DNA from 2 places in the Kitasatospora sp. NPDC048194 genome. Region 2 is predicted to be linked to the other one. Evidence: riboswitches for the same ligand, from Rfam matches in the RefSeq annotation. Region 2 holds a riboswitch; the other holds the start of a gene.
The links. Region 2 has a riboswitch for magnesium ahead of ACGF07_RS03470 (magnesium transporter MgtE N-terminal domain-containing protein). Riboswitches for the same ligand answer to the same signal wherever they lie in the genome.
Positions count from the first base shown of each region.

Region 1: it holds a riboswitch for magnesium, as region 2 does, so the genes downstream of both, ACGF07_RS15605 (NRAMP family divalent metal transporter) here and ACGF07_RS03470 (magnesium transporter MgtE N-terminal domain-containing protein) in region 2, are expected to answer to the same signal.

Region 1 is NZ_JBIDAK010000010.1:210,324-225,658, reverse strand. Features, by position in the region: gene ACGF07_RS15615 (FtsX-like permease family protein) at 1-568, opposite strand, end outside; gene ACGF07_RS15610 (ABC transporter ATP-binding protein) at 565-1,335, opposite strand; M-box (ykoK) riboswitch at 1,503-1,678, shown strand; gene ACGF07_RS15605 (NRAMP family divalent metal transporter) at 2,050-3,714, shown strand; gene ACGF07_RS15600 (MgtC/SapB family protein) at 3,925-4,659, shown strand; gene ACGF07_RS15595 (YoaK family protein) at 4,741-5,418, shown strand; gene ACGF07_RS15590 (class I SAM-dependent methyltransferase) at 5,632-6,261, opposite strand; gene ACGF07_RS15585 (hypothetical protein) at 6,473-6,913, opposite strand; gene ACGF07_RS15580 (DinB family protein) at 7,152-7,658, shown strand; gene ACGF07_RS15575 (VOC family protein) at 7,799-8,536, opposite strand; gene ACGF07_RS15570 (hypothetical protein) at 8,703-9,359, opposite strand; gene ACGF07_RS15565 (NUDIX hydrolase) at 9,658-10,122, opposite strand; gene ACGF07_RS15560 (SDR family NAD(P)-dependent oxidoreductase) at 10,144-11,577, opposite strand; gene ACGF07_RS15555 (GuaB1 family IMP dehydrogenase-related protein) at 12,046-13,485, shown strand; gene ACGF07_RS15550 (DUF5995 family protein) at 13,695-14,687, opposite strand; gene ACGF07_RS15545 (poly-gamma-glutamate hydrolase family protein) at 14,868-15,335, shown strand, end outside.
Region 2 is NZ_JBIDAK010000002.1:218,188-233,522, reverse strand. Features, by position in the region: gene ACGF07_RS03540 (PTS transporter subunit EIIC) at 1-318, opposite strand, end outside; gene ACGF07_RS03535 (MarR family winged helix-turn-helix transcriptional regulator) at 350-856, opposite strand; gene ACGF07_RS03530 (cytochrome P450) at 1,136-2,335, shown strand; gene ACGF07_RS03525 (ferredoxin) at 2,449-2,646, shown strand; gene ACGF07_RS03520 (NAD(P)/FAD-dependent oxidoreductase) at 2,643-3,842, shown strand; gene ACGF07_RS03515 (hypothetical protein) at 4,121-4,855, shown strand; gene ACGF07_RS03510 (SDR family NAD(P)-dependent oxidoreductase) at 5,217-6,167, opposite strand; gene ACGF07_RS03505 (tautomerase family protein) at 6,426-6,632, opposite strand; gene ACGF07_RS03500 (SDR family oxidoreductase) at 6,760-7,590, opposite strand; gene ACGF07_RS03495 (helix-turn-helix transcriptional regulator) at 7,631-8,545, shown strand; gene ACGF07_RS03490 (LysR family transcriptional regulator) at 8,612-9,553, opposite strand; gene ACGF07_RS03485 (MFS transporter) at 9,692-11,026, shown strand; gene ACGF07_RS03480 (hypothetical protein) at 11,180-11,458, opposite strand; partial or broken gene ACGF07_RS03475 (helix-turn-helix domain-containing protein) at 11,614-12,109, shown strand; M-box (ykoK) riboswitch at 12,291-12,470, shown strand; gene ACGF07_RS03470 (magnesium transporter MgtE N-terminal domain-containing protein) at 12,788-14,155, shown strand; gene ACGF07_RS03465 (NRAMP family divalent metal transporter) at 14,152-15,335, shown strand, end outside.

The DNA.
Region 1 (15,335 bases), on a different contig from region 2:
TGCCGCCGAGCCCGAGCCCGGCACGGTCCAGGAAGGCCCGGGTGGCGGCCGCCTCGTGCGGGGCGGCGGGTGTGCGTCCCCCGACCACGTTCAGCCGGCCGCGCCAGACCGGGTCGCCGAGGTCGGCCTCGGTGGTGAGGGTGCGGACCAGGCCCTCGGGCGAGTTCGCGCCGGTCTCCGGCCCGGTGCGGGCGGGCGTGAGCCGGCTGCCGGGTGGCAGCAGCGAGCCGACCAGTTCGGCCGGGTCGGTGCTCGCGGCCCGCTGCTGCTCGGCCGTCGGCGGCTGCCCCGGCTTGGGGTCGAGCGCGAAGGCGCCGTCCTCGGCGATCGGGGCCTGCTCGACGGTCCGGCCCGGGCTGAGTCCGGTGACCAGGGCGTCCGCTCCGCCGACCACCCGCTCGACCCGCTCGGCCGGGGTGAGCTGCCCGCTGCGGTGGACGACGTCGGCACCGGTGACCCCGAGCACGGGCAGCGCGATCATGGCCAGGACCAGCGCACTGCGGCCCTTGGCGCGCAGTGCGTCGCGGCGGGCGATCCGCAATGCGACCTTCCACGCTCCGAGCTTCAACGCGCCACCTCCCCCAGGGGGTTGGGCCGGTGGACGGCTGCCGGGCAGCCGCCGGAGCGGCGACCGGTGCTCTCCGAGGCGATCGCGCCGTCCCGGAGGTGGACCACCCGGTCCGCCCAACCGGCGTGCGAGGCCTCGTGGGTGACCATCATGGCGGCCGCCCCGGCGTCGCAGCGGGCGCGCAGGACGGCGAGCACCGCGTCACCGGTGGCCGAGTCGAGTGCTCCGGTCGGTTCGTCGGCGAGCACCAGTCGGCGTTCGCCGATCAGCGCCCGGGCGATGGCGACCCGTTGCTGCTGGCCGCCGGACATGTCGTCGGGGAAGCGGTCGGCGAGTTCCCCGATGCCCAACTCCTCCAGCGCGGCCAGGGCCTCCCGGCGCGCGGCGCGGCCCGGGACTCCGTCGAGTTCGCGGGGCAGGGCGATGTTCTCGGCGGCGGTGAGCGCCGGGATCAGGTTGTAGTCCTGGAAGACGTACCCGACGGAGCGCCGCCGCAGGTCGGCGAGCCGGCCGCGGCTGAGGCCGCCGAGCGTGACGCCCTCGACCAGCACCTCGCCGCGGGTGGGCAGGTCCAGTCCGCCGGCCAGGGTCAGCAGGGTCGACTTCCCGGAGCCGGACGGACCCATCACGGCGACGAACTCGCCGGCGTGGACGGTCAGGTCGATCCCGCGCAGGGCGTGCACCTCGGCGGCGCCGCGTCCGTGCACCCGGGACACCCCGGTCAGGCGCAGGACGGGCTCGGACCGGGTCGGATCGGTGTGGGACACACTTCCCCCTCGTGAGCTGTTCAGCTGCATATGTCGGTGAACTATATATGCCGGGATGGGGAAGGTGTAGCAGGCGCGGACCGGTCAAGGTTCTACAAAGGTGTCGAGGAGCGGGCGGAAGGCGGCGGGCCCGCTCTCCGGCCGGGCTATGCTGTGTGAGGTTTCACGAGGCACCTCGTTCGGTGAGGCGTCTTCACGGACACAGGCCACTGACCCGACGACGTCGAGAGACGCCCAGGTTCAGGACAGGTCTTCCCGACCTAAGGGTTGACCCCAAGTGGCTTCCGGCCGACCGGCCGGACACGCCGTGGAGTGCCAAAGCTCTGACGAGTTGGGGTGTACCGGTCCGCCGCGACCGGTGTGCTCCTTGCCGTGTCGCGATGCGGCGCACAGTCGGTGCGCCCCCGGCCGGGAGGAGGCGAGATCATGGACTGCAGTAGTCCGGGCCACAGTCGGCCCTACCCCCGCATGCTCTCGAACACCTCCGGCACGCGGTGACGACCTCCCTCGCACATCCCCACCAGGCGCCTCGTCCGCTGCTCGACCACGGGCGGACGCAAGGCGCCTGACGATCCGTCACGCCAGCACGGCCGCCGTCGCCCGGCGCCGCCGTGCGGGGACGGCGGCGTGCGCCCAGCGGGAGGCGCGCTGCCGCGTGTCCCCCGACGCCCCTCGCCGAGGGGCAGGGAGGCAGGCCCTGCCATGACCAATGCGATGCTGGACCCGACGTTCCCCGCGGTTCCCGGCGCTTCCCCCACCACCTCCGCCGCCGGCCAGGCCGTCCTGGACGACGCCCACGTCGGCGACATCAAGGGCGCGCTCGGCACCCTCCGGCTCGACGACACCGCCCCGCGCCACGGGCTCTCCGCCCGGTTCAGGACCCTGCTGGCCGTCATCGGCCCCGGCCTGATCGTGATGGTCGGCGACAACGACGCCGGCGCCTTCTCCACCTACGGCCAGGCCGGGCAGAACTACGGCACCCAGCTGCTGTGGACCCTGCTGCTGCTCGTCCCCGTGCTGTACGTCAACCAGGAGATGGTGCTGCGCCTCGGCGCCGTCACCGGGGTCGGCCACGCCCGGCTGATCCTGGAGCGCTTCGGCCGGTTCTGGGGCGCGTTCAGCGTGATCGACCTCTTCCTGCTGAACGCGCTGACCCTGGTCACCGAGTTCATCGGGGTCACGCTCGCCGCCGGCTACCTGGGCCTGCCCAAGGCGGCCTCGGTGGTCCTGGCCGCCGCGATCATCATCGCCTCGGCCTTCACCGGCTCCTTCCGGCGCTTCGAACGGGTCGCCATCACCCTCTGCGCGGGCTCCCTGCTGCTGGTGCCGGTCTACTTCCTCCTCCACCCGAAGACCTCGCAGATGGCCCACGACTTCGTGACGCCCGCCCTGCCCGGCGGCTCCGGCCAGCTCGCGGCGGTCATGATGGTCGTCATCTCGATCGTCGGCACCACCGTCGCCCCCTGGCAGCTGTTCTTCCAGCAGTCGTACGTCATCGACAAGCGGATCACCCCGCGTTTCATGACCTACGAGAAGGTCGACCTGTGGATCGGGATCGCCGTGGTCATCGTCGGCGCGGCCGCGCTGATCGGCCTCACGGCGGCGGCCTTCGCGGGCACCGACGGCTTCGGACGGTTCTCCGACGCCGCCGCCCTGGCCGAGGGCATCGAGGCCAGGGCCGGCCGACTGGCCGGCGTGCTGTTCGCGATCGCCCTGCTGGACGCCTCCGTCATCGGTGCCTTCGCCGTCTCGCTGTCCACTGCCTACGCGATCGGCGACGTCTTCGGCATCAAGCACTCGCTGCACCGCGGCGTCCGGGGCGCCAAGGGCTTCTACGGCGTCTACGCCGGCCTGGTCGTCGTGGCCGCCGCGATCACCCTGCTGTCCAACGGCTACACCCAGGGCCTGATCACCCAGTTCGTCCAGGTGCTCGCCGGGGTGCTGCTGCCCTCCGCCACCGTGTTCCTGCTGCTGCTCTGCAACGACCGCGCCGTGCTCGGTCCGTGGGTCAACGGACCCAGGACCAACGCCTTCACCGCGGTCGTGGTCGGCGTGCTGGTGACGCTCTCGCTCATCCTGACCGCTGCCGTGGTCCGGCCGGGCATCGGCTCCGGCGCGATCCTGGGGATCGCGGCAGCCTGCGGCGTCGCGGGCGTCCTCGTCGCCGGGTACTCCTTCACCTTCGGCCGCACCGCCACCAAGGAGGACCCGGTCGACCGCACCGGCCGCGAGAACTGGCGGATGCCCCCGCTGGACACCCTCGCCACGCCGGTGATGTCCACGGCCCGCAAGGCCGGCATGGGCGCCCTGCGCGCCTACCTGCTGATCGCGACGGCCATGGTCATCATCAAGGTCGTCGAGACCGCGCTCGACCACTGAGCGGCCGGCCACGGGCGGGACGCCCTGGGGCGGGTGGGGGGTGGTGGGTGGCGGGTGGCGCCCCGCCGCCCCGGGTCCCGGCACCCGTCGTCCGCGGTCCTGGCGGCCGCCGCCCTGCTCGTGTTGCCCGTCCGTGTTGCCCCGCCCGCGTTTCCTGCCTGTGTTTCCCCGTCCGCGTTTCCCGTCCGCGTTCCTGGAGGAGGTGCCGTCGTGCACACCCTGACCACCGTCGAGTTCCTGGTCCGGCTCGCCACCGGCGTGGCCTGCGGCGCACTGATCGGCGTCGAGCGCCAGTGGCGCGCCCGCATGGCCGGCCTGCGCACCAACGCCCTGGTCGCCGCCGGTGCCACCCTGTTCGTGCTCTACAGCGAGGCGGTCGGTGACGCCGGCAGCCCCACCCGGGTCGCCTCCTACGTGGTCTCCGGCATCGGCTTCCTCGGCGGTGGCGTCATCCTGCGCGACGGCGCCGGAGTGCGCGGCCTCAACACCGCCGCCACGCTCTGGTGTTCGGCCGCCGTCGGGGTCCTGGCCGCGTCCGGCGAACTGGAACTCGCCGTCCTCGGCACGATCGCCGTGCTCGCCGTCCACCTGGTGCTGCGCCCGGCCGGCCGGCTGCTCGACCGGGCCCCGCAGTCCGGCAGCGACCCGGACTCCACCGGCCGGGCCGTCGTCCACCTGGAGTGCGACCGCAAGTCCGAGACCCACATCCGGGCCCTGCTGCTCCAGGCCCTGGCCGCGTCCGGCCTCGCCCCGACCGGCCTGCGCGCCCGCCGCACCGAGCAGGGCGACGCCACCAGCCTGCGCGCCACCGTGTCGACCACCGGCCAGGTGACCCCGGCGCTGGAGCAGGTCGTCACCCGGCTGTCGCTGGAGCCCGGCGTGCGGGACCTGCACTGGCACCTGGACGACGACCCGGAGGACCCGGCCGGTCCGGCGCTGGCCTGAGGGGGAGCGGCCGCTAAGGCAGGTACCGGCCTGAGGGGGAGTAGAACGGAGAGGCCGTCACGTGAGCCACTGGGAGGCCCGATGCTGAAACCCGATCCCGAGCACGGCCCGCTGGTGCCGATGCTGCTGGTGCTGACCCTGGTCACCGGAGTGGTGGACGCCGTCAGCTACCTCGAACTCGGGCACGTGTTCGTCGCCAACATGACCGGCAACGTGGTCTTCCTCGGCTTCGCCCTGGCCGGCGCGGCGAACCTCTCCGCCACCGCCTCACTCGCCGCCCTCGCCGCCTTCCTGCTCGGGGCCCTGGCCGGCGGCCACCTCTCCCGGCGCCTGCCCGGGCACCGCGGCCGGCTGCTGACCGCCGCCCTCGCCGTCCAAGTGCTGCTGGTGGCGGTGAGCACCGTGCTGGCGGCCGTCGTCGGCCACGGATCCTCGTCCGCCCGCTACACCTTGATCGGCCTGCTCGCGCTCGCCATGGGCGGTCAGAACGCGGTGGTCCGCTCCCTGAAGGTCCCCGACCTCACCACCACGGTGCTGACCATGACCATCACCGCCCTCGCCGCCGACCTCACCGGGTCCCGCCGACTGGCGTCGGCCGCCTGGATGTTCACCGGAGCCCTGCTCGGCGCCCTCCTCGTGCTCCACGTCGACGTCACCGCCGCGCTCGCCCTGGCGCTCGTCCTGCTCGTCGCCGTCGCCGCCGTCATCCACCGCGCCGGCAGGCCCACCCCGGCACCGGCCTGGACGCAGCGCCGCTGAGGCCGAATGCTCCGGGAATCCGCAGGGGCGCACACCCCTGCGGATTCCACCGAGCAGCACTGACCATCCCCCGCCGCACCCCTCATCCGGGCCGGCGTGATCGACACGACCTCCCTGGAGCCTGTCCGACGATTCCCGTCGGATCAGCGAGTGCCGGCCGAGTCGGTGGTCCGGAGGTGCGCCGACAGGCTGGCGGGTATCGCCGGGCAAGACCTACGAACGGCGGGCCAGCAGGTGGGCGTCGAGGAAGCCTCGTTCGGAGGCCGGATCGTGGAGCAGCCGAGCGAAGGGGACGAGCCCGGCATCGGCCAGCAGCTCGGCGAGGCGGTCCACCGGCCAGCTGTAGGCGGGTGTCACCTTGTGGTCGAACCGGATCGGCTCCGGTCCGTCGGTCCCGAAGAAGGAGACCAGAAGCAGACCCCCTGGCGCCAGGACGCGTACCTGCTCGGCGAGCAGCTCCGGCAGTTCCCCCGGAGGGGTGTGGATCATCGAGTAGTGGGCCAGTACGCCACCGAGCGCGCCGTCCTCGATCGGCAGGGACTCCATCCGCGCCTCCTGGAAGCGCAGCGCCGGATGGGCCCGCCGGGCGTGGTCGACCATGCCGGGGGAAAGGTCGAGGCCGAAGGCGTCCAGACCCAGTTCGTGCAGCATGGCCGTCAGATGTCCGGGCCCGCACCCGACGTCCGCTGCCCGCAGGTTGCCCGTCGCGCGCACCAGCTCGGCGAAGGTGCCGATCATGGCCCGAGCGAACGGCTGGGTCTCCAGGCGATCCGCGAACAGCGAGGCGTACAGCTCGACGACTCCGTCGTAGGCCGCCCTGGTCTCGTCCTGATGATTCGCCACGGCCCAGGACTCTAGTAGTGCTTCGTGAGGCGGTGTCGTAGGGCTGCCATGGGTTGGGTTGTCGGCACCGAGCCGCTCGGCCATGGCTGCATCGACTTGCGTCGGCCCTCCGCCGCCGTTGTTGTCATCCGGCTTCGCACACGATGGGCGAGTACCGGCTCCAAGCTCTGCCGTCGATCACCTGCGCTCTCGCGACAACGGTCGCCCCGCACTATGCGGGGCGAAGAACGGGATCGATCTCAGCCAGGAGTTCGTGCAACTGACGAGCCCCGTGGGCCACACGGTCGTCAGCGTCCTGCGACAGCTCCTCGCACAGGCCGATCGCACTGTCCCGGTCGTGGGAGAAGACACTGAATACGTCGACGACCGCGGTGTGAATCCAATCCCGGTGATTCGGGTCGGCAACTGCCAGCGCGGACGCGACTGTTGCCAGGCCCACCCTGTCCTTTCGCCGAAGCAGTGCCTCCGCGGTCACCCTGGTCACGAAGGTGTCGCCCGGATCGAGCACGAGCTCCAGCAGCGGACCATGGGCCTCCTGCATCTCGGCAAACCCTGCCAGGCCGTGGCCGGCATCCGCGCGGTCACGGTAGTCGTGGCTTCGCCCGAGTTCGCCGAGCGCCACGACAACGGCTTGTCGCACCTCCCTGTCCACTTGCCCGCCCACCCCTCCCACGACTTCCCGGCAAAGTACCACCGGGGTGCCCTACGGATGATCGCCAGAACAGCTCCTGACAAAGCACTACCAGGGCCTGTCCGGCGGATGGTGCCGGGCGGCCCACCGGCAGGGGACCGCTGTGGCGGCCCGCCGGACAGGGAACCGGGTGGAGCGGCTTGCGTTCCGTCGATAAATGCCTCGACATCGGTGGTGGTGATCGGGGACGCTTCGCGGGATGACCAGAATCGACGACACACCGCCCGCGTGGGACGAGCGCACCCAGCTCACCACGTTTCTCGACTATGCACGTGACACCGCCCGCGCCAAGTGCGATGGCGTCTCTGCGGAGAACGCGCGCAAGGCGCTCCTGCCGGGCTCACCGCTGATGACCATGAGCGGAGTGATCAACCACCTCCGCTGGGTCGAGTACTACTGGTTCCAAGTGGTCTTCCTCGGCGAGGAGGACCGGGGCCCCTGGACCGAGGAGGACCCCGACCGCGAGATGCGCATCGCCGTTGACTTCCCGCTCACGCAGTTGCTCGACGAATACGCTGAACAGAGCGCGCGCTACCGTGAACTGGTCGCCGGGAACGGCCTGGACAAGCGGGCCCAGCGAGCCGTCCGCGACGGCCTCCACGTCGACCTGCGCTGGATCCTCCTCCACCTCACCGAGGAGACGGCTCGCCACAACGGCCACCTGGACATCCTGCGCGAGCTGCTCGACGGAACGACCGGAGACTAGGCAGTCTCGTCCCCGAGACCGCCCGGTCCAGATCCTCCTCAGCGTCGGCCCGGGCCATCAGCGCGACGAACACCCACCGGACGGCCCGGGCCCAGGCGTAGCGGTGGTCGAGCAGGCGATCAACCTGGGGTGGAGCGGGGCTAACGGGGGCTGAGCAGGCAGAACTCGTTGCCCTCCGGGTCGGTCAGGATCCGCCAGGAGATGGCGGACTGGTCGATGCCCGGGTCGGAGGCGCCCAGAGCGCGCAGCCTGGCCTCCTCGGCTGCCGGGTCGTCACCGCGGTAGGGGCTGATGTCCAGGTGGACGCGGTTCCACCCGCTCTTGGTGTCGGGGGTGCGGACGAACTCCAGGTAGGGGCCGACGCCGTGGGCGGAACGCATGGTCGCGTGGTCGTCGGCGACCTCGTGCACCGTCCAGTCCATAGCTTCGCCCCAGAACCGGGCCATCGCCCGCGGGTCGGTGCAGTCGACCACCACTGCGGCGATCGGCCCGGTGTCCCGGTAGATCTCCCGGGGCTCCAGGACGCAGAACTCGTTGCCCTCCGGGTCGGCCATGACCGTCCAGGGGACGTCGCCCTGTCCCACGTCGGCGATTGTCGCGCCGAGGTCCTTCAGGCGCGCGACCAGCTCCGCCTGATGGACCGTCGAAGTGGTGGCCAGGTCGAGGTGCACCCGGTTCTTCACCGTCTTGGGTTCTGGGCGGGCGATGAGGTCGATGCAGACGGCCGCGGGGTCGGGGTATGCGAAGCCGACCGGTTCGAGGTTGGTGACGCCGGGGCCCTCGCTGTCGACACCCCAACCGAGTGCCTCCGCCCAGAACCGGCCGAGCGCAGCGTCGTCCTGGGCCTTCATGTTGATCTGCACGAGTCGTGTTGCCATGCCGCAGATCCTAGATCCGGAGTCGGCCGGTTGCCGCGGAGCTCCAGGGCGTCGAGCCACCGCTCCGCGTCATGCCAGCTCCGGCGGCGTGCTGATTGGGCTCGGCAGCAGGTCGAAGGTGCGGTGTGCGGCTCCAGGGCCGGTGGTTGGTCGGCCCGGGGGCCCGTCACTCCTCGCGGCGGTGACCGGCCCGGCCGCTCCACAGCGGCTCCAGCCGGGCCCAGCCGGCGGCCCAGGCGGCGTCCGCCCGGCGGTCGAGGGCGTGCAGGCGCAGCCGCAGGGCCACGACGAGCAGCCCGAGCAGGACGAGGAGGGCGCCGGTGCCGGTGCAGGCTGCCGAGACGGCGAGCGCGGCTCGGTTGACCGGAGGGGTGGTCGCGTTGCCCCGGGGGTCGACCCAGATCGGGACGACGGCGCCGGGGACCGCCGTGCGCGGTGCCTCGACGGTGCCGGTGTGCGCGGTGCCCGGGGGGTAGCTCCAGGCGGCCTCGACGTTCACCAGGGTGTCGTAGCCGCCCGCGAAGCGGCTGCCGGCGGCGGCGCCGTGATCCGGGATGACGGCGACCACGGCGTCCACGCGGTGCAGCCGGATCCGGTCGGCGGCGGCCCGCGGCGCCGACGAGTGGTAGAGCAGCATGGCTCCCGTCACGGAGACGGCGAGCGCCAGCAGCCCCCCGAGGAGCGCGAGCAGCCAGGCGCGGGCACGGGCGCGATCGAGCGGGCGGGCCAGTGGTTCGTGCCGAGCGCCGAAGGCCCGCCGCAGCTGACGGCCGGTTCGCTGCGGGAGCGACGCGGGCCGGGCCGGCCGGGGTGCGCTGGGCACGGTGAGGACTCCTCAGGACGGCGGGCGCGTAAGGGCCTTGCCCACCCAATCTCCACCCCGCGGCCCCCCTCGCACAAGAGTGGTGCGCGTCCGGAGGACCGCCGGCCCTCTCGGTCGGGACGTTCGGCCCTCGGCAGGGGCCGCCCGACCGGGCAGGCTGGAGTCCGACCGCGCCCCCGTCCCTGGGCGTGGTGCCGGCCCGCTCGGACCGTGGGGGGTCCGGGCCGTGCTGGGGAGCGGGGGCGGTCGTGCGGCCGCCCCCGCTCCTCGTTCCGTCGGCGGTGGGTGCGTTCGTACGTCAGCGGCGGACGACGGGGTAGCCGTGCGTCCCGTCGCGCGGGACGTCGTCCAGTCCGGGCAGCCAGCTGCCGAGCACCAGTGCGGACGGGTAGAACATCGGCTCCGGCAGCTCGTCCACCGCGAAGCGCTCCCAACCGGCACAGGCGTGCGGCTCGGTGACCACCGCCTCGGCGACGCTCGGCGGGGCCAGCACGGCGGCGGTCAGCCGGGGCCGGCCGAGCTCGTGGTCCAGGTGGACGGCGAGCACCCGCATCCGCGCCGCGGGCAGCACGATGCCCGTCTCCTCGGCGAGTTCGCGGGCCGCGGTCTGCTCGAAGGACTCGCCGAGGTCGACCTTGCCGCCGGGCAGGCTCCAGGTGGGCGGCTCGCCGGCGGTGGTGCGGCGGCCGATCAGCACCCGGCCGTCCCCGGTGGGCACGATGATCCCGGCACCGAGCAGCGGTGCGGTCGGAACGGTGCTCAACTCGCCATCTCCTTCAGGTGGTCACCAGTTGGCGCGCTCGTAGTCCTTGAGGAAGCAGCCGTACAGGTCCTCACCCGCCTCGCCGCGCACGATCGGGTCGTACACCCGCGCCGCGCCGTCGACCAGGTCGAGCGGGGCGTGGAACCCGGCGTCGGCCAACCGCATCTTGTCCGGGTGCGGCCGCTCGTCGGTGATCCAGCCGGTGTCGACGGCGGTCATCAGGATGCCGTCGGTCTGGAACATCTCCAGCGCGCTGGTGCGGGTCAGCATGTTGAGCGCGGCCTTGGCCATGTTGGTGTGCGGGTGGCCGGCGCCCTTGTAGCCGCGGGAGAAGACGCCCTCCATCGCGGAGACGTTGACCACGTACTTGCGGCGGGACGCGGACGCGGCCATCGCCGGGCGCAGCCGGCTGATCAGGATGAACGGCGCGGTGGAGTTGCAGAGTTGGACCTCCAGCAACTCGACCGGGCCCACCTCCTCGACGGTCTGCACCCAGCTGTTGGTGTCCGCGAGGTCGGGCACCAGACCGCCCGCGTCGATCGCGGTGCCGGCCGCGATCCGGGCCGGGGTGGCGGAGCCGGTGACCAGCGCGAGCGAGGTGACGTCCTCGGCGGCCAGCCGCTGCTCGCTGCCGGTCGCCTGGCGGGGGAGGGCGGGCAGGTCGACGCTGCCGCTGCCGAAGCGGCCGATGGTGGTGGCCTGCGGCAGCTCGCCGGCCGGCAGCGGGGCGGACTCTGCGCTGATCAGCTCGCGGTAGGACTCCGGCGGGCGGCGGACGGTCTGCGCGGCGTTGTTGATCAGGATGTCCAGCGGGCCGTCGGCGGCGACCTCGTCGGCCAGCGCCATCACCTGGGCCGGGTCGCGCAGGTCGATGCCGATGATCTTGAGGCGGTGGATCCACTCGGCGCTGTCCGGCATGGCCTTGAAGCGGCGGATCGCGTCGTTGGGGAAGCGCGTGGTGATGGTGGTGTGGGCGCCGTCGCGCAGCAGCATCAGCGCGATGTATATCCCGATCTTGGCCCGGCCGCCGGTCAGCAGCGCGCGCTTGCCGGTGAGGTCGGTCCGGGCGTCCCGGCGGGACCGGTTCAGGGCCGCGCACCGCTGGCACAGGTTGTGGTAGAAGGCGTCGACCTCCACGTACCGGCCCTTGCAGATGTAGCAGCTGCGCGGCCGCTCCAGGATGCCGGCGATCTCGGTGGTGGTGACGGTGGTCAGGCCGAAGGCGCCGGCCGTCTCGTCGTCGATCCGGGTGGGCGCGCCGGTGGCGGTCCGGGCGGTGACCGCGCGGTCGTTGGCGGTCTTGCGGGCCCGGGTCTCCTGGCGGCGGCGCTGCTTGAGGGTCCGGAATATGCCGCCGACGGCCTTGCGGACGGTGATCGCGTCGGGGTGGTCGACGTGCAGCTCGTCGAGTTCGGCGAGCACCCCCAGGCAGAGCTTCAGCCGCTCCGGGTCCAGGCCGGGGCCGTAGTCGACCTCCTCCTCGGTAGCCGCGCCCTCGCCCCGGCCCGCGGCCGTGCCGTGCCCGGCGCTGTGCCCGGTGCCGTCCTCCGTGCCGTCGGTGGCGCTGCCTCCGACGTGGCGCCCGGTGTCCCGCCCGACGTCCTGCCGCTCCACGTCCTTCTGCTCGATCACGCCCGCTGTCGCTTTCCCGCTCGCCTCGCCGTTCACCGCGTGAATGCTACGGGAGCGGTCCCCGCCCGGGCGAAAAGCCGATGTCGGGGAGGTGGCTTGGAGGATCGTCCATGTCTACGCGCGGAGCATTGATCATGGTTTGTGCACAGCACCAGCGATGTCCCCCGAACTGGCTTTTGGTCGCGCCCTCACGGACAATCGAACGCTGGGTGCAGGGCGCCCGAGTGCGCCCCGGCGGCCTCGCCGCAACCGCACCCGAGGTGTAATTTCTCCCAGCCAGAGAGCCCATTCATGCGTTTCCTGAACGACCTCAAGCCCTCGTACGACCTGACGTACGACGACGTCTTCATGGTCCCCAGCCGTTCCGCCGTGGGCTCCCGGCAGGGTGTCGACCTCTCCTCGAACGACGGCACCGGCACCACCATCCCGCTGGTCGTCGCCAACATGACCGCCATCGCCGGCCGCCGGATGGCCGAGACCGTGGCCCGCCGCGGCGGCCTGGTCGCCATCCCGCAGGACATCCCGACCGAGGTGATCGCCGAGGTCATCTCCTGGGTCAAGCAGCGCCACCTGGTGTTCGACACCCCGATCACCCTCGCCCCCGGCGCCACCGTCGCCGAGGCGCTCTCCCTGCTGCCCAAGCGTGCGCACGGCGCCCTCGTGGTCGTCGAGGACGGCAAGCCGGTCGGCGTGGTCACCGACTCCGACTGCCAGGGCGTCGACCGCTTCACCAGCCTCGCCGACGTGATGTCCCGCGACCTGCTGGTGCTGGACGAGGACGTCGACGCGCGTACCGCCTTCGACCGGCTCGCCGAGGCGCACCGCAAGCTCGCCCCGGTGGTGGACGGCCAGGGCCGCCTGGTCGGCATCCTCACCCGCAAGGCCGCGCTGCGCGCCACCCTGTACACCCCGGCCGTGGACGCGAACGGCAAGCTGCGGATCGCCGCCACCGTCGGCATCAACGGCGACGTCGCCGGCAAGGCCAAGGCCCTGATCGAGGCCGGTGCCGACGTGCTGGTGGTCGACACCGCGCACGGCCACCAGGAGAGCATGATCAGCGCACTGCGCGCGGTGCGCGGCCTGGACCCGCAGATCCCGATCGTGGCCGGCAACGTGGTCTCCGCCGCCGGTGTCCGCGACCTGGTCGAGGCGGGCGCCGACATCCTCAAGGTCGGCGTCGGCCCGGGCGCCATGTGCACCACCCGGATGATGACCGGCGTCGGCCGCCCGCAGTTCTCCGCCGTCCTGGAGTGCGCCGCCGAGGCCCGCCGGCTCGGCAAGCACGTCTGGGCCGACGGCGGGGTGCGCCACCCGCGCGACGTCGCCATGGCGCTGGCCGCCGGTGCCTCCAACGTGATGATCGGCTCCTGGTTCGCCGGCACCTACGAGTCCCCGGGCGACCTGCAGACCGCCGCCGACGGCCGCCAGTACAAGGAGAGCTTCGGCATGGCCTCGGCCCGCGCCGTGAGCAACCGCACCGCCCAGGACTCCACGTACGACCGGGCCCGCAAGGCGCTGTTCGAGGAGGGCATCTCGCACTCCCGGATGTTCCTCGACCCGGCCCGCCCGGGCGTGGAGGACCTGATCGACTCGATCGTGGCCGGCGTGCGCAGCTCCTGCACCTACGCGGGCGCGAGCAGCCTGGAGGAGTTCCACGAGAAGGCGATCGTGGGCATCCAGAGCGCGGCCGGCTACGCCGAGGGCAAGCCGCTGCACTCCAGCTGGGCCTGATCCGGCTCGATCATCCGGCCTGACCAGGCCTGGTCAGGCCCGACTGGGCTGCGCTCGGCCGGGCCTGGTCGTTGCTGGGTCGGCTGCGCGGTGCCTGACCCCGCTGTGTTCGGTAGCGCCAGGCTCCGTGGGGCAGGCGCACGCTCGGTCGGGCCGCGCTTCATCGGGCTCGCCCCGGCCGGATCCGGTCCGGCCGGGCTCCGGGCGGGTCAGGCCCGCGTTCGCCGGGCCCGGTGCGGCTGGGTCCGGCTCGGCTGGGTCGGCCCGTCCGTGTTCGTCCCGCCGGCCGCCCGGCTCCTCGCCTCGGCGAGCCGGGCGGCCGCGATGCGTCGCCCTCCGGTCGGCCCGTCGATCGACCGGATCTCCTGGGCGGAGGCCCCGCGCGGCCCGTACGGGAGCAACAGGGCGCGGCCGAGCAGGCCGACCGAGTCGTCCAGCGCGGTGGCGAAGGCGCGGGCCGCGGCCGGGAGCCGGCGCAGCTCCCAGAGTGCCTGCACCGCCGACCACGCGCCCTCCCGGGCCGCCTCCACCGACCAGGTGCCGAGCAGGTGGGTGAGCGGCTCGGCGCACTCCAGCAGGTCGTGCCCGGGCATCAGCTGCTCCCGGGCGGCCGCCTCCACCCCGGCCAGCACCCGGTTGATCCGGTGGTAGTCCGCCTCGACGCCGGCCGGCGCGCAGCCGCGACGCCGGCAGACCTCGACCACGGCCAGCGGCAGGTCGTGCTGGATGTGGGCGTTCATCCCGGCCAGCGCGAACTGCAGGGGGTGCACGCCCGGGTGGCTCCGCAGGGCGAACAGCGGCCGCCAGCAGGCGGGCGGCTCCTGCCCCGCCGCCTCGGCGGCCACGGCCCGCAGGTACCGCCCGGCGAACACCACGTCCAGCTCGGCCACCGCCGACGGGTCGGCGAAGTAGCCGCCGGCCGCCAGCCGGTCGCGGACCGCCTCGGTGACGGTGAGGTAGAGCCGGTTGAAGACCGCCACCCCGTCCTCCGGGGGCAGGTGGGCCGCGATGGCCCGCAGCCGCCCCAGGACGCCCTCGACCGTGCCCGGTGTACGGACCCGCGCCGGACGCGACGTCGCCGCGTCGGTCGTCGGCGTTCCGACCACCGACGTCGGGCCGGCCACCGAGGTCGGGCCGGCCACTGACGTCCCGGCCGTCGCCGCGCTGGTCGTCGCCGCACGGGTCGTCGCTGTGCCGTCCATGCGCCACTCTCCGGGGCCGATCGTCCATTGATCGCATCATCGTGGCAGCGTGGATGGTGTCCGGTGGGCGCGCACACGCGTCCGTCGAGCCGGCGTCACACGATCAGTCGGACCCGCCAGGCCCGGGTGCGGCATTGACCGTGATTTTGCTGTGACTTTACCCGCTCCCCACCTCCTGCCATGATCGCGACCGTGATCAACCGTCGAACCCTGATAGCCGCGTTCGCCGCGGCCCCGGCCATCAGCACCATCGGCGCCGCACTGGCCGGCACCCCGGCGAACGCCGCCGACCTCTACTCCTCCAACACCGCCCTCTACGCCGATCCGTCCGTGGTCGAGGGCGTGGACTACGGCCGCCGCTACCGCCGCCACCTGGTCGACGACCAGAGCCTGCAGAGCACCTCGCGGCCCGTCCGGACCACCGTCATCGCCCCGCACGGCGGGGGCATCGAGGTCGGCACCTCCGAGCTGTGCCTGGCCATCGCCGGCTACCACCCGGCCGACCTCGCCCCGACCCCGGCGGCCGGGCCGGTCCACGACTTCTGGATGTTCGAGGGGCTGCGCTCCTCCAACAACGGCGCCCTGCACGTCACCTCGACCCACTGCGACGACGGCATGGCCCGCGCGATGTGCGCCGGCAGCCTGAAC
Region 2 (15,335 bases):
GGTGGGGGCGCTTCCGGCCCCCGGATCCTCCTGGGGACCGGTCCCGGCGGCCGCGCCGTCGCCGGAGTCCAGGAGCCCGCGCAGCTGCGCGGTGACGCCGGCGACGGCTCCGGGGCCGAGGACGATCTGGTAGGTGTCGTCGTCGACGGTCCCGAGCACGGCCGGCAGCGCCCGGAGGGCTTCCTGGTCGACCAGCGAGCGGTCGGCCAGCCCCAGCCGCAGCCGGGTCATGCAGTGGGCGACCGAGCGGATGTTGGGGGCGCCGCCGACCAACGGGAGGATCGCCTCGGCCGTGGCGCGGTTCTTCTCGTCCGACATGCCGGGTGACGTACCCGGATGGTCCCCGCGCTCAACCGGAGCCGTGCGGGTCGTCCTCCGACCGCATCGTGGTGCGCACCCGGTGCACGTACCGGTCGACCAGATGGCGCAGCACGCTGACGGTGGCGACGACGTCCGGCTCCGGGACGCCGTCCAGTGCGCTGGTCAGTCCGGCGATGTTGGCCTGTTTCAGCCGGTCGAGCAGCTGCCGCCCGTCGGCGGTGATGGCCACCTGGCGGGCCCTGCGGTCCAGCGCGTCGGGGCTGCGTTCCACCAGTTGCTGGCCCTGGAGCCGGTCGATCTGCCGGGTGACGTGGGAGGGCTTAACCATCAGCCGGTCGGCCAGGTCGCTCACCCGGCTGGCCCCCTCGGCCTCGGCGAGGGCGCGCAGCAGGTAGACGTCCGAGCGGGCGGCCGTGATGCCGGCCCGGGCCGTGCGGCGTTCGTGCTCCTGGGAGCGCGTCAGCAGGTAGGCCAGGGAGGCCAGTACGGCCTCCAGGTCGGAGGCGGTGGTCCGATCGTCTTCGGCGTCCGGCATGGAGGAACTGTAGCGATCCGGTACGGGCCGCAGCCGCACCGGGCGGCGGTGACCGGATTTCGGACAGATTCGGCCGTCACCCGATGCGCCCTTTCCTCGCCACGGACCGCGAGTTAGCGTGACGATCAGTTAGTTGCTTTTGGCACGTAAATGGCCCGCCCCGACGGCCCGCGCCCGCGGGCCTGCGCCACCACATCCGCAGGCCCGTCGGCCCCACCGGCACCGTCGGCCCCACCGGCACCGCCGGCCCCACCCAGCTCCGAGAAGGGGAGCCCCCTGATGGCCACTGCCGCGAAGACCCCGCGCTTCAGCCACCCCGCCGCCCGCGACACCTGCCCGTTCGCCCCGCCGCCCGCCTACCGGCAGGCCCAGCAGGAGGAGCCGGTCAGCCGCGTCACCCTCTGGGACGGCTCCACGACGTGGCTGGTCACCCGCCACGAGGACGTCAAGGCGGTCCTCGCCGACCGGCGCTTCAGCTCCGACTCCACCCGCCCGGGCTTCCCCTTCATCAGCGCGGGCGCCCGGCAGCTGAACGCCGGTCAGCCCACCTTCATCCGGATGGACGACCCGGAGCACTCCCGTCTGCGCCGGATGCTCACCGGCGAGTTCATGATCAAGAAGGTCGAGGCGCTGCGCCCCGAGGTCCAGCGCATCGCCGACGAGCTGCTGGACCGGATGACCGAGGGGCGCTCCAGCGCCGACCTGGTCCGCGAGTTCGCCCTGCCCCTGCCGTCCCTGGTGATCTGCCTGCTGCTCGGCGTCCCCTACCAGGACCACGCCTTCTTCCAGGAGTGCAGCCGCGTCCTGCTGCGCCGCGAGTCCTCGGCCGAGGAGGTCATCGACGCCCAGGCCCGGCTGACCGACTACCTGATCAGGCTCACCGAGGCCAAGCGCAGCGAACCCGACGACGGCATCCTCAGCCGTCTGGTCGAACGCGGCGACCTGAGCACCGAGGAGATCGGCGCGATGGGCCGGCTGCTGCTGGTCGCCGGACACGAGACCACCGCCAACATGACCGCGCTCTCCGTCCTCGCCCTGCTGCGCAACCCCGAACAGCTCGACCACCTGCGCCGCCACCCCGAGTCCGCCCCCGGCGCGGTCGAGGAACTGCTGCGCTACCTGACCATCGTGCACTCCGGGCTGACCAGGGTCGCCACCGAGGACGTCGACCTCGGCGGCGTGCGGATCCGCGCGGGCGAGGGCGTCGTCTGCATGGTCAACACGGCGAACCGGGACGAGCAGGAGTTCCCCGGCGGCGACGAACTCGACCTGACCCGTGACGCACGCCGCCACCTGGCCTTCGGGTTCGGCGTCCACCAGTGCCTCGGGCAGCCCCTCGCCCGGCTGGAACTGCAGATCGCCCTGAACACTGTTCTGCGCCGGCTGCCCGGACTGCGCCTGGCCGTCCCGTTCGAGGAGATCGCCTTCCGCGGCGAGATGCTCATCTACGGCGTCCACGAGCTGCCGGTCGCCTGGTGATCGGGCCGGCCCCCGCGCCGAACCACGGGCGCCGCCCAGGGCGGCGCGCCACCACCCACCGGAGCCAGGGCCGTCCGGCCCCTCCGCACCCGACACGTCCCGAAGGGAAGACCATGCTCGTCCGGATCGACCAGGAGAAGTGCTGCGGCGCCGGCCACTGCGTCCTCGCCGCGCCCGACGTCTTCGACCAGCGCGACGAGGACGGCATCGTCGTCCTGCTGGACGCCGAACCGCCCGCCGAACTCCACCAGGCCGTCCAGGACGCCGCCGCCGTCTGCCCGGCCGCGGCGATCAGCCTGGAGCGGGTGTGACCGCTCTGCGGGACGTCGCCGTCGTCGGCGCCGGCGCCGCCGGGCTGCACGCCGCCGAATCGCTGCGCCGGGCCGGCTACGACGGCCGCCTCACCCTCATCGGGGCGGAGGACGAACCCCCGTACGACCGGCCGCCGCTGTCCAAGCACCTGCTCGGCGGGGAGTGGCAGCCCGACCGCCTCGCGCTGCGCGGACCCCAGGCGTTGGAGGAGCTCCGGCTCGACCTGCGCCTGGGGGTCCCGGCCGAGCGCCTGGACCGCCGGGAGCGGACCGTCCGGCTCGCCGACGGCCACCGGGTGCGCTGCGACGCCGTCATCGTGGCGACCGGCGTCCGCCCGCGCCGGCTGCCCGGCGCCGACGGGCCGGTGCCGGGCGCCCACGTGCTGCGCACCCTCGGCGACGCCCTCGCCCTTCGCGAGGAACTCCGTGCGGGCACCCGGCTGCTGGTGGTCGGCGGCGGCCTGCTCGGGGCCGAGGCGGCGGCCACCGCGGTCGGGCTCGGCGCCGAGGTCACGTGGCTGGCCTCCGCCGCCGTGCCCCAGGCCGCCGTCCTCGGCACCGAGACGGCCGCGCTGCTGGCCGGCCTGCACCGCGAGCACGGGGTGCGGATCCACCGGGGCACGGCCGCCGCGCTGCTCCGGCGCCACGGCCGGGCCGCCGGCGTCCGGCTCACCGACGGCTCCGAGCTGGCCGCCGACACCGTCCTGATGGCCATCGGATCCGAGCCGGCCACCGAGTGGCTGGCCGACAGCGGCGTCCCGCTGGACGACGGCGTGGTCTGCGACGCCTACTGCGCCGCCGGGCCGGGCGTCTGGGCCGCCGGGGACGCCGCCTCCTGGCCCGACCCGAGCACCGGCCGCCACCACCGCCTGGAGCAGCGCACCAACGCCACCGAACAGGCGGTGCACGCCGCCCGGAACCTGCTGGCCGGCCCGGACGGCGTCCGGCAGGCCTACCAGCCGGTCCCGTACCTGTGGACCGATCAGTACGGGCTGCGCGTCCAGGCGTTCGGCCGGCCCGGTGACGCCGACCGCTTCGAGGTGGTCGACGGCAGCCTCGCCGACCACCGCTTCGCCGCCGTCTGCGGCCGTGACGGGCTGGTCACCGGAGCGGTCGGCATCGCCTCCGCCCGTGCCCTGCGGCACCTGCGCGCCCAGGTGGCGGCGCACAGCGCGTGGCCGTCGGAGGCGAGCTGACCCGCGCCGGCGGTCCACCGCCCACCGCCCCGGCCGCCACCCGGCCGGGGCGGTGGGCGTTCCGCCCCCTGGCGCAGGCCGGTGCCGAACCGCTCGGCGACGGGCGCCCGAAGCGGTCGCGAGCCCGGGCGTAGCGATCCGGTGACACGGAAGGCGCGATTCCGTCGACTGTTCGCACTACGTTCGATCGTGCACGTCCGCCGCGCCGCCGTCCCGCCCCCCGTGGGAGGGGGCCACAACGTGCTTGTCCTCGCCCGTACTTCATCCAGGAGCACCACATGCCCGTCGTGACGAACCGCCACGCGACCGCCGCCCGCACCCTGGCCGGCACCGTCCTGGCCGCCGCGCTGCTGGTGCCCACCGCGACGGCCTGCGGTTCCGCCTCCGACACGTCCGCGAGCACCGCAGCGGCCGCACCCGCCACCACTCCGGCCACCACCACCGCCACCGCATCGACCACGCCCGACCCGAAGGGCACCAGCAGCACCACCCCTGCCGTCACCCCGCCCGGCCCGCACGCCACCACCGCACCGGCCGCCCCGGCCGCCACGCCCGACGCGCGCCGCAGCACGGCGCCCGCCGCCGCGGGCAAGGGGTCGTCCCCGGTCCGCACCCAGACCCTGGTGGACGGCAGCACGGCCGAGATACGCGACCTCGGCAACCAGCGCTACCAGGCCAGGATCGTCAGCCACGGCGACGTCCTGGCCACCCTGGAGACGACCGGCACCGATGCCGGGCTCGACGCCAACGACATGTTCGTCGTGCTCTTGACGGACGGAACGGTCCACTCCTGGATGGGCGGTGGGCACCAGGGGCCGGGCACCTTCAAGCTCGCGGGCGGCTGGACGGCCAAGGTCACCGAGGTCGGCGAGCTCCACTACCGCGCGCAGCTCCTCGGCAACGACAACGCGGTGGCCGGCACGTGGGAGGCGAACCAGCACGACGCCGGCGGAGTCGCCAACGGCGTCCACCTGGTGCTCACCGCCGGCGGCGAGATCAGCGCCCACCTGTGAGCCGCCGGACGCCACGGCACGGGTGACTCCTGTCGACCCGTCACCCGCCCGGATTCGGAAGGGGCACCCGCGCTCGCCGACGATGTCGTGCAGCAAGTGGACAGTGCGCCGCCGAGGAGTCGTTCTCCACCGGAAGTCCTGCCATGATCGCCTCGGGGCAAGGCCTCCCTGAGCCTGATCCCGCGCCCAGTGATCACCGGGACCGGTCCCGGCCGCAGCTGGGCCGGGTGCGGGTTGGGGCGGTGGGCGCCCCGCGCAACCCCACCCCCACCCGCCCCCCCCCCCCGCCCGCGGGGGGGGGGGGGGGGGCGGCCCCCCCCCCCCCCCCCCCCCCACCCCGACCGTCCACCCCCACGGATCGTCAGACGGCGGCGAACGCCGGGTCACAGCCCGTCAGATTGCACGAGGCCGCCCACAGGCGTGCGGCCGTCGCGGGATCGGCCAGGTGGTCCCAGAAGGGCTCGGCGCGCGGTGCGCCGCGCAGCCCGAACGCCCGGGGGCTCACCATCCGGTCACCGCGGACGTCCGGGTCGAGCACCGCCCGGACGGCGGGCCACGCGGCGGCGTCCTTGCCCTGGACGACCAGGCCCAGCGGCAGGTGGCGCACCCGGTCGCCGGCGGTCCGGACGTGGAACGGCGGCCGCGACGGGGTGAGGGAGTCGAGAGCTCCGCCGGGGTGGACGAGAACGCTCAGCGTGCTGCTGCCGGCGGCGCGCAGGCGGCGGCCGAGTTCGACGGCGAAGAGCATCTGGGCCAGCTTCGACCGCCCGTAGGTCCGCTTGGGCCGGTAGTCGCGCTCGCTCTGGAGGTCGCCGAGGTCCAGGCGCTCGGTCTTGGCGGCGAAGCTGCCCGTGGTGACGATCCGGCTCCCCGGCGTCGCCGAGAGCAGCGGTGCCAGGAAGTGGGTCAGGGCGAAGTGGCCGAGGTGGTTGGTGCCGAACATCAGCTCGTGGCCGTCCCCGGTCTCCCGCCGCGGCGGATGGTCGAGGGCCACGCCGGCGTTGTGGACGACCGCGTCGAGGCGGTCCAGCCGCAGCGCGCCCACGGAGGGCCGGAGCGAGCCGAGGTCGGCCAGGTCGAGGGGCAGGTGGCGCACCTTGGCGCCCGGGACGTACGAGGCGATGGAGGCCATCGCGGTTGCGGCCTTCGCCGGGTCTCGGCTGCCCAGGACGACCGTGGCGCCGGTGGCGGCGAGCTGCTCGGCGACGAAGTAGCCGATGCCCGCGTTGCCGCCGGTGATCAGAAAGGTCTTCCCGTCCGCGCGGGGCAACCGGTGGACGTCCCAGTGCGGGGCCTTGGGTACGGAGGGCATGGCGGGCTCCTGGAGCTGAGCTGGTTCGGAGCCGGGCGGGGCCGGAGGTTCGCGGCCGGTCCCGCCCGGTTCGACCAGCGTCCTGGGCGCGACTCACATCCCACCGACAGATCGCTGTCCGCGCTGACGGCCCGCCGGTACCACCCGCCGCGGCGCCGGTGGCGGCCCGACGCCGGCGGGCGGCACCGCAGAGTCGGCCGGTGTGGGCGGGGCCGGCACCGGCCGCCGCAGCGCCGGTGACAGCCCACCCGACTGCGCTCAACTCCGGCCGAGCACGGCTTCGTCGAGGATGGTCCCGCCCAGGCTCCAGCCGCCGTCGGCGACCTCTTCCAGGATCACGAGCGTGGTCGCGCGGGCGCGTTCTCCGTAGACGCCGACGAACGCGTCGGTGACGGCGTCCTGCAGCCGCTTCCTGGACTCGGCCGTGAGCGTGTCGGCGGGAACCTTGAGGTTGGCGAAGGGCATGGGTCTTCCTTCCAGGGGTGGAACGGGTCAGCGGATGACCGGGTGAGCGGGTGAGCGGGTGGGCGGGCCCTCGGAAGGGCCGGTGATGCGCAGGGCGGGTGGCTTCGGCGGGCTGCCTCAGGCGCCGTCAGGCCATGCCGCCGTTGGCACGCAGGACCTGGCCGTTGACCCAGCGGCCCGCCGGGCCGACCAGGAAGGCGACCACCTGGGCGATGTCCGCGGGTGTGCCCAGCCGCTCCAGCGGCGGGGTCTTGGCGAGGGCCTCGATCTGCTCCTCCGTCTTGCCGTCCAGGAACAGGTCGGTCGCCGTGGGTCCGGGGGCGACGGTGTTGACGGTGACGTCCCGGCCGCGCAGTTCGCGCGCGAGGATCAGGGTGATCGCCTCGACCGCGCCCTTGCCGGCGGTGTAGGCGCCGTAGCCGGGGAACTGGGCCGCGACCACCGAGGTCGAGAAGGCGACGAAGGAGCCGCCCGCGCGCAGCCGGCGGGCGGCCTGCTGGGCGACGACGAAGGTGCCGCGGACGTTGGTGCGGTACATGGCGTCGAGGACGTCGAGATCGAGGTCGGCGATCGGGGACAGCGCCATCCGTCCGGCGCAGTTCACGACGACGTCGACGCCGCCGTGGGCCGCCTGCACCTGGTCGAACAGGGCGGCGACGGCGTGTTCGTCGGCGACGTCGGCCCGGAATGCGACGGCCCGGCCGCCCGCTGCGGAGATGGCCCGCACCGTCTCCTCGGCGGAGGCGGCGTCAGCGGCGTAGTTCACGATCACGGTCAGGCCGTCCTGGGCCAGGCGCTCGGCCACGGCCCGGCCGATGCCGCGCGAGCCGCCGGTGACGACGGCGACCCGGCCCGGGCCGGCATTGGCGCTGGTGCCGGGGCTGGAGTCGGAGCCGGGGGCGGGGCCGGGATCCGGGTCGACGCCGGGGCTCGGGGTTTCGACGGGAGTGCGGTTCATGGCCTCCACGATGCGGCGCTCCCGGCGCGCGAACCAGGGGATGCCATCCCCTGCGTCAGCGGTGCGCCGGCGGGCCGCCGTCCCGCAGACTGGGTGGGTGGCCTCCCCCAAGTACACCGAGCTCGGCGCCTTCCTCCGCTCCCGCCGGGAGCGCATCCGCCCCGAGGACGTCGGCCTCGTCGCCGGCCCGCGCCGCCGGGTGCCAGGACTGCGCCGGGACGAGGTGGCACAGCTCGCGGGCGCCTCGGTCGACTACTACAACGAGCTCGAGCGGGGTGCGGGCTCGCAGCCCTCGGAGCAGATGCTCGCCGCACTGGCCCGGGCGCTGCGGCTGACCTCGGACGAGCGCGACTACCTCTTCCGGCTCGCCGACCGCCCGCTGCCCGTGCACGGCGGACCGCAGTCGCACGTGCATCCCGGGATGACGGACCTGCTCACCCGGCTGACCTCCACCCCGGCGCAGGTCATCACCGATCTCCACGTCACGCTCGTGCAGAACCCCCTCGCCGTCGCCCTGCTGGGCGACCAGTCGGGCTTCCGCGGCCGGGAGGCGAGCTTCGTCCACCGCTGGTTCACGGACGCCGACGCGCGACGCCTCTATCCGGAGGCCGATCATGACGCGCAGTCCCGCACCTTCGTCGCCGACCTGCGCGCCGCCGCAGCCCGGCGCGACGCCAAGGACCCCGAAGCCCGCGAGCTCATCGCCGAGTTGACCGCCCGTTCAGCCGAGTTCGCCGCCCTGTGGGCCCGGCACGAGGTCGCGGTCCGCCGCAGCGACCGCAAGCGCATCAACCACCCGGTGCTCGGCACGCTGGAGGTCGACTGCCTCAACCTCTTCAGCGAGGACGGGCGGCAGCGCCTGCTCTGGTTCACCCCCGCGCTGGGCACGGACAGCGCCGACAAGCTGGACCTGCTCGCCGTCATCGGAAGCCAGCTCACCGACGCCCCGCGCTGACCGGACGGCCGTCCCGGCGGTGCCGAGGCGGGCGCCGGGGCCGTCCAGGCGGCCGTCACGCCCCGGTCAGTGCGGGAGCACCCAGCGCGGCCGCCACGTCCCGGCGGCATCGCGGTCGGCGGCCGCCGCCGTGGCGGCGAGGTGGGCGCGGAGGGTGGCGAGCGCCGGGTGGGCGTTGTCCCGGTGCCAGAGGAGCGAGTGCGGGTAGACGGGCGTCGGGTCGGTGACCGAGATGCGGCGCAGGCCGTAGCCGGCGGGCCAGACCAGGCGGGTCTGCTCGCTCATGAAGGTGGCCAGGGCCGGGGTGTCGGCGATGGTGTCGAGGAGGGCGTCGGAGCCGAAGTTGGGGCCGGTCGCCTCGATGGTGAGGCCGAACTCGGCGACCAGGTCGTCGTAGTAGGCGCCCCACTCGGTGCCGGGGACGATGCCGGGCATCCAGATCCGATGCCCGACCAGTTCGGCGAGGGTCACCGACTTGGCGCCCGCCAGCGCGTGCGCGGGGCCGGTGAGCAGCTGGAGCGGCTCGTCGAACACCCGGACCGACTCGACGTCCTCGGGGAGCGGCCGGCCCGGCATGGCGACGGCGCGGAACGTCGCGTCGATCGCGCCGGAGCGGATCGCATCGACGGCCGTCCCCACGTCGAAGATCATCACCACGTCGAGCTCGATCTCGGGGTGTGCGCGGTGGAAGTCGCGCATCAGGCCCGACTGCGCGCTCCGCGAGGTGAGCACGTCGACGCGCAGCGGGCGGCGGCCGGCGCGTACGGACGCCACCGCGCGTTCGGCGACGCGCAGCAGCTCGCGCGCGTGCGGCAGGAAGGCCTGCCCGTCGATGGTCTGCTCCGCGCCGCGCGGGGTGCGGGTGAACAGCCGGACCCCGAGGTCGCGCTCCAGCGCGGCGACCCGCTTGGACACGGCCTGCTGGGTGACCGAGAGGTCGACGGCGGCCTTCTGGAACTGGCCGGCCTCGGCGATGGCGACGAAGGTGCGCACTGCTTCGAGATCCATGGCGGCGAGCCTAGTGAACAACGCATGGTTGTGGCCGTGCCGGGGGGCGGTTGTTTGACCGGCGGTCCCGTTCGGCGCTTGGCTCTCACCGGTCAACTCCGGTTTGTTCGGTCGGGGCGTCGAAGGGGGTCGCACACGGTGGGCAGGAAACGGCTGGGCCGGCGGTTCGATTGGCTCTGGGCGGCGTACGCGGTGAGCGCGTACGGGTCCGGGCTGGGGTTCGGGGCGCTGCCGCTGATCGCCGTGACGGCCCTGCACGCCTCGCCGGGCGAGGTGTCCGCGCTGTCCGCGACCGGCCCCGCGATGGGCGCGCTGATCGCGCTGCCGCTCGGCCCCTGGGTGGAGCTCCGGCGCAAGCGCCCGGTGATGATCGCGATGGACCTGGCCCGGTTCGCGGCCATGGCCACGATCCCGGCCGCCTACGCCCTCGGCTGCCTCGGCTTCGCCCAGCTGCTGGTGGTCTCGGCAGCGGTCGCCGCCGCCAAGATCGCGTTCAACGCGGCCGGCGGCGCCTTCCTGAAGTCGCTGGTCCGGCCGGCCGATCTGCTCACCGCCAACGCGCGCTTCGAGTCCACGAACTGGAGCTCCATCGCGGTCGGGCCGCCGCTGGGCGGGGCGGCGATCGGCCTGTTCGGGCCGGTCACCACCGTGCTGGCCGACGCCCTCAGCTACCTGCTCTCCGCGGTGGGGATCGCGGCGATCGGCGGCCGGGAGGAGGCGCCCCAGCGGGTCGGCCGTCGGGCGGCGGGCGCGGTGGGGGCGGCGGGCGAACGGGCGGCCGACGCGGGCGGGGTGGCGGGCGAACGGCCGGCCGGTGCGGTGGGGGCAGCGGACGCGGAACGGCCGGCCGACGCGGTGCTCGACGGCTGGCGGCACATCCTGGCCGATCCCGGACTGCGGGCGCTCTACCTCAACAACATGCTCGTCTCCGGTCTGATCATGGCCACCGAACCGGTGCTCGCCGTGCTCCTGCTCCGCCGGCTCGACTTCGCCCCCTGGCAGTACGGACTGGCCTTCGCGGCTCCCTGCCTCGGTGGGCTGGTCGGCTCCCGGCTGGCCCAGCGCGTCGTCACCCGCTACGGCCGCGACCGGGTGTTCCGTACCGTCGGCACCCTGCGCGCCGTCTGGCTGATCGGCCTGGTCCTGGTCCGGCCGGGCGTCGTCGGGCTGCTCACGGTGATGGCCGTCGAGCTGGCGATCATCGTCAACATGAGCCTCTACACCCCGGTGCTGGCCACCTACCGGCTCGAGCGCACGCCGACGCACCTCGTCGCCCGCACCCTGTCCGCCTGGTCCATCGGCCAGCAGGCTGCCATCGCCGTGCTCACCGCACTCGGCGGCCTGCTGGCCGACGCCACCGGTCCCCGCACCGCCCTCGCGGTCGCGGGAGTGCTCGTCCTGGCCACCCCGCTCCTGCTCCCCCGCCCCGGACGGACCGGGGACCGGCCGGAGCCGTCCCGCAGCCCCGCCTGAGTCAGAGCGGCGCGCGCCGGCCTCGGAGCGCACCGGTCGGCGCAGGCCGGCGGCCCGTCGCGCCGTCCATCGGTTCGCGGATGGTCCCCGCGTGGGCGACCGGTTCCCCGAGGAAGGCGGCCCGACGGCTTCGGGGGCCGGCGGACCGGGCGGTCAGGCCGTCCGGCGCACGGCGATGACGTTGTCGGTGACGGTCGCGCGCTGCCCCTCGGGACCGGTTGCGGTGCGCCGGAGCGCGTGGCAGCGCTCGATGCGCCAGCCGTCGTCGAGGCGCAGGTCGGCGAGGGCCTCCTCGGCCGTGGGGAAGCGCACGTCCTGCCCCGCCTGCCAGGACCACGGCGCCACCGAGGCGTGGTCGACCACGAGCAGCAGCCCGTTCGGGGCGACCGCCGCCGCGGCGCGGCGCAGGATCCGTGCGCGCGGGATCTCCACCGGGGTGTGGAAGTAGCCGGCGGTGACGAGGTCGAAGACGCCCTCGGGGAAGGTCCGGGCCAGGTCGTGCCGGACGGGGTGGACCCGGGCGGACAGCCCGGCGGTCCGGGCCCGCGCGGCGACGCGGTCGAGGGCGGTCCCCGAGACGTCGACGGCTGGCGGAGCTCGCCGAGCGGACGGGCATCAACGAGAGCACGCTGTCCCGGCTCGAGGGCGGCAGCCGCAAGCCCACCCTGGAGCTGCTGCTGCCGCTCGCCGAGGTCCACGCCGTCCCGCTCGACGAGCTGGTGGGCGCACCCCCGCACCGGCGATCCGCGCATCCACCTGCGGCCGGTGGTCCGGGACGGGATGACGTACGTGCCGCTCAGCCGCCCGGGCGGCGTCCAGGCGCACAAGCTGCTGATCCCCCCGCGACCGGGCGGCGAACCGGAGTTGAAGACCCATGACGGGTTCGAGTGGGTCTACGTGCCCAGCGGCCGGCTGCGCCTGCTGCTCGGCGACCGGAGCCTGGTCCTCAAGGCGGGCGAGGCCGCCGAATTCGACACCCACGTGCCACACTGGCTCGGGCCGGACGGCGACCGGGCCGTCGAGCTCCTGGTCCTCTTCGGACACCAGGGCGAGCGGGCCCACCTGCGAGCCCGGTACACCTGACGTTTCGTCAACTTTATGGACAGGCAATCTGGTTCGCGCACCGGGCGGTCGTCGACCGGACCGTCGCGCCGCTCCGCCGGACGCACGCCGGGCGGCGCCCCCACTGGCCGGTCCACGGTCAAGCCCCGGTCAAGGATTACGCCGCAGGGGCCATCACCCCCTATCCTGGGGCCGATTCGAACAGACACCTCGTTCGGTGAGGCGTCTTCACGGACACAGGCCACTGATCCCACCCGTCGAGAGACGCTCCGGATCAGGACAGGTCTCCCCGGCTCAAGGGGTGACCCCAAGTGGCTTCCCGTCGGACACCGACCAGGGACACGCCGTGGAGTGCCAAAGCTCTGACGAGTGGGGGTGCCCGGGCGGTGACGTCGGTCTCCCCCTGCCGCGCCGCCGCGCCCCCGATGCGCGGCCGAGACCGGGAGGAGGGCGTGATGGACGAAAGTCCTGGCCATAGTCGGCCCTTCCCCGTGCCGCACTCGCCGTCCTCGCCGTCCCACCGCCGCCCGAGGCGCCCCGTCCTTCCCTGACCCGATCCGGTCCGTTCCGCCCTGCCGCCCGCCCCGGGCGCGGGCGGCCCCGGCGCATGCCCGCCACCGGCTCCGCGGTCACGGACGGCCGCGGCGCGCCGCCGGGTGGCCCGATGCCCCGTCCTGCCGGGGCGAGGGGGTTCCCATCATGGCCGCCGCCACGCTGTTCACGTCCGCCACCGCCCGGCTGCGCGACCGCACCGTCGCCGCCGAGCGCCGCACCGCCGTCACCCGCACCGTCCGGTCGTCGCTCGTCTCGCTGGCCGGGCTGGTCGGCGGGCCGGTCGCCAACCAGGCCGGTGAGGAGGTGGGCCGCGTCGTCGACGTGGTCGCCCGCCTCTACGGGGCGGAGCCGTACCCGCCGGTCACCGGCCTGATCATCCGGATCGGCCGGCGCCGCACCTTCATCGCCGCCGACGCCGTCGACCGGATCATGACCGGGCGGGTCCGGCTGCGCACCGCCCGGCTGGACCTGCGGGAGTTCAACCGCCGCCCCGGCGAGGTGCTGCTCGCCCGCGACGTGCTCGACCACCAGCTCGTCGACGTCGACGGCGTCCAGGTCACCCGCGCCGCCGACCTCTACCTGGCCCCACTGGCCGCCCGCACCGTGCTGGTGGGCGTCGACGTCTCGCTGCCCACCCTGCTGCGCCGCCTCGGCCCGCGCCGCTGGCAGGTCCGGCCCACCCCGGAGCGCGTCCTCGACTGGCGCTCCGTCGCCCCGTTCGGCGAGCAGGCCACCCACGGGCCCGCCGAGGTACGGCTGCGCGCCTCCCGCTCCGCGCTGCACCGGCTGCGTCCGGCCGACCTCGCCGACATCCTGGAGGACCTCGGCCGGCACGAACGCCAGCAGCTGCTCGGCTGGTTGGAGCCGGAGCAGGCGGCGGACGCGCTGGAGGAGATGGAACCCGCCGAGCTGGAGAACCTGCTGCGCGAGGTGCCGCCCGAGCACGCCGCCCGGCTCGTCGACGAGATGGAGCCGGACGAGGCGGCCGACGCCCTGCGCGACCTCGCACCGGGCGAGCGCGAGACCCTGCTCGCCAGGATGCCCGAGCCCGAGGCCGCCGAACTGCGCTCGCTGCTCGCCCATCGCGAGGGCACCGCGGGTGGTGCGATGACCACCCTGCTGGTCACCGCCGGCCGCGCGCACACCGTCGCCCAGGTGCGGGCGGAACTCGCCGCGCAGGCCGAGCACCGCACCGACATCGACGCGGTCGCCGTACTGGGCGAGGACGGCCGGCTGCTCGCCGACATCCCGCTGTTCGACCTCGCCGTCGCCGAGGACACCGCCGTGGTCGGCGATCTCGTCAGCTGGCTGGGCCAGTTCGGCCCGCCGGTGACCGTCCGACCCGACACCCGCCTGCCCGAGGCCGCCGACCGCCTGGTCGCGGCCCGGGCCACCTCCCTGCTCGTGGTCGACGACTCCGGGCGCCCGCTCGGCCGGGTCCTGGCCGACGACATCCTCGACTCGCTGCTGCCCGAGCGCGGGCGCCTGCACTTCCGGAGGCTCCTCAAGTGACCCGCGACCTCGACACTGCCCGCGACCTCGGCACTCCCCGGGACACCGACCAGCCCCGGGACGCCGCTCGACCCCGGGACACCGCCCAGCCCCGGGACGCCGCCACCCGCCCGGACACCGCCGACCAGGCCCGCGGGCCCGCGCCCGACCCGGCGTCGGCGCAGCACCCCGCCGGCGTCCCGGCCGGCTCCGGGCGCGCCGGCCGCCGCCGGGGCCTGCGCCGACTGGCCGCCGTCGCGATGGTGGCCGGGCCGGGTCTGGTCGCCGCCAACGCCGGCAACGACGCCGCGGGCATCGCCACCTACGCCAGCGCCGGCTCCCAGTTCACCTACGGGACGCTGTTCTTCATGGTGCTGGTCACCGTCGCCCTGGTGATGGTGCAGGAGATGGCCGTCCGGCTCGGCGCCCACACCGGCAAGGGCCTGGGCGCGCTGATCCGCGAGCAGTTCAGCCTGCGGCTGACCGCCCTCGCGGTGTTCTGCCTGCTGCTGGCCAACACCGGCCTGGTGGTCAGCGAGTTCGCCGGCATCGGCGCCGCCTTCCAGCTCCTCGGCGTGCCCAAGTGGGCGGTCATCCCGCCGGCCGCGGTGCTGCTCTGGTCGCTGGTGCTGTTCGGCTCGTACAAGTGGGCCGAGCGGATCTTCCTGGTGATGTCGCTGGCGTTCTTCGCCTACCCCGTCGCGATGGTCCTCGGCCACCCCGACTGGGGGCAGGTCGGCGAGCACCTGGTGGTGCCGCACCTGGAGCCCGGCAAGGACTTCATCCTGCTGGCCGTCGCCCTGATCGGCACCACCGTGAGCCCCTACATGCAGTTCTACGCCGCGGCCGGCGTGGTCGACCGCGGCGTCAAACCCGCCGACTACAAGCTGATCCGGGCCGACGCCGTACTCGGCGCGGTGTTCGCCTGCGTGATCAGCCTGACCATCATCATCGCCACCGCCTCCGCGATCGGCGGCACCGGCCCGCTGGAGTCCGCCGCGCAGGCCGCCGAGGCCCTCAAGCCGGTCGCCGGGCACGGCGCCGAGCTGCTCTTCGCCTTCGGCCTGATCGGCGCGTCCGCGCTGGCCGGCGCGGTGGTGCCGCTCTCGGCGAGCTACGCCATCGGCGAGGCGGCCGGCGTGGAGCGCTCGGTGTCCCGCAGCTTCCGCGACGCGCCGCTCTTCCTCGGGCTGTTCACCGC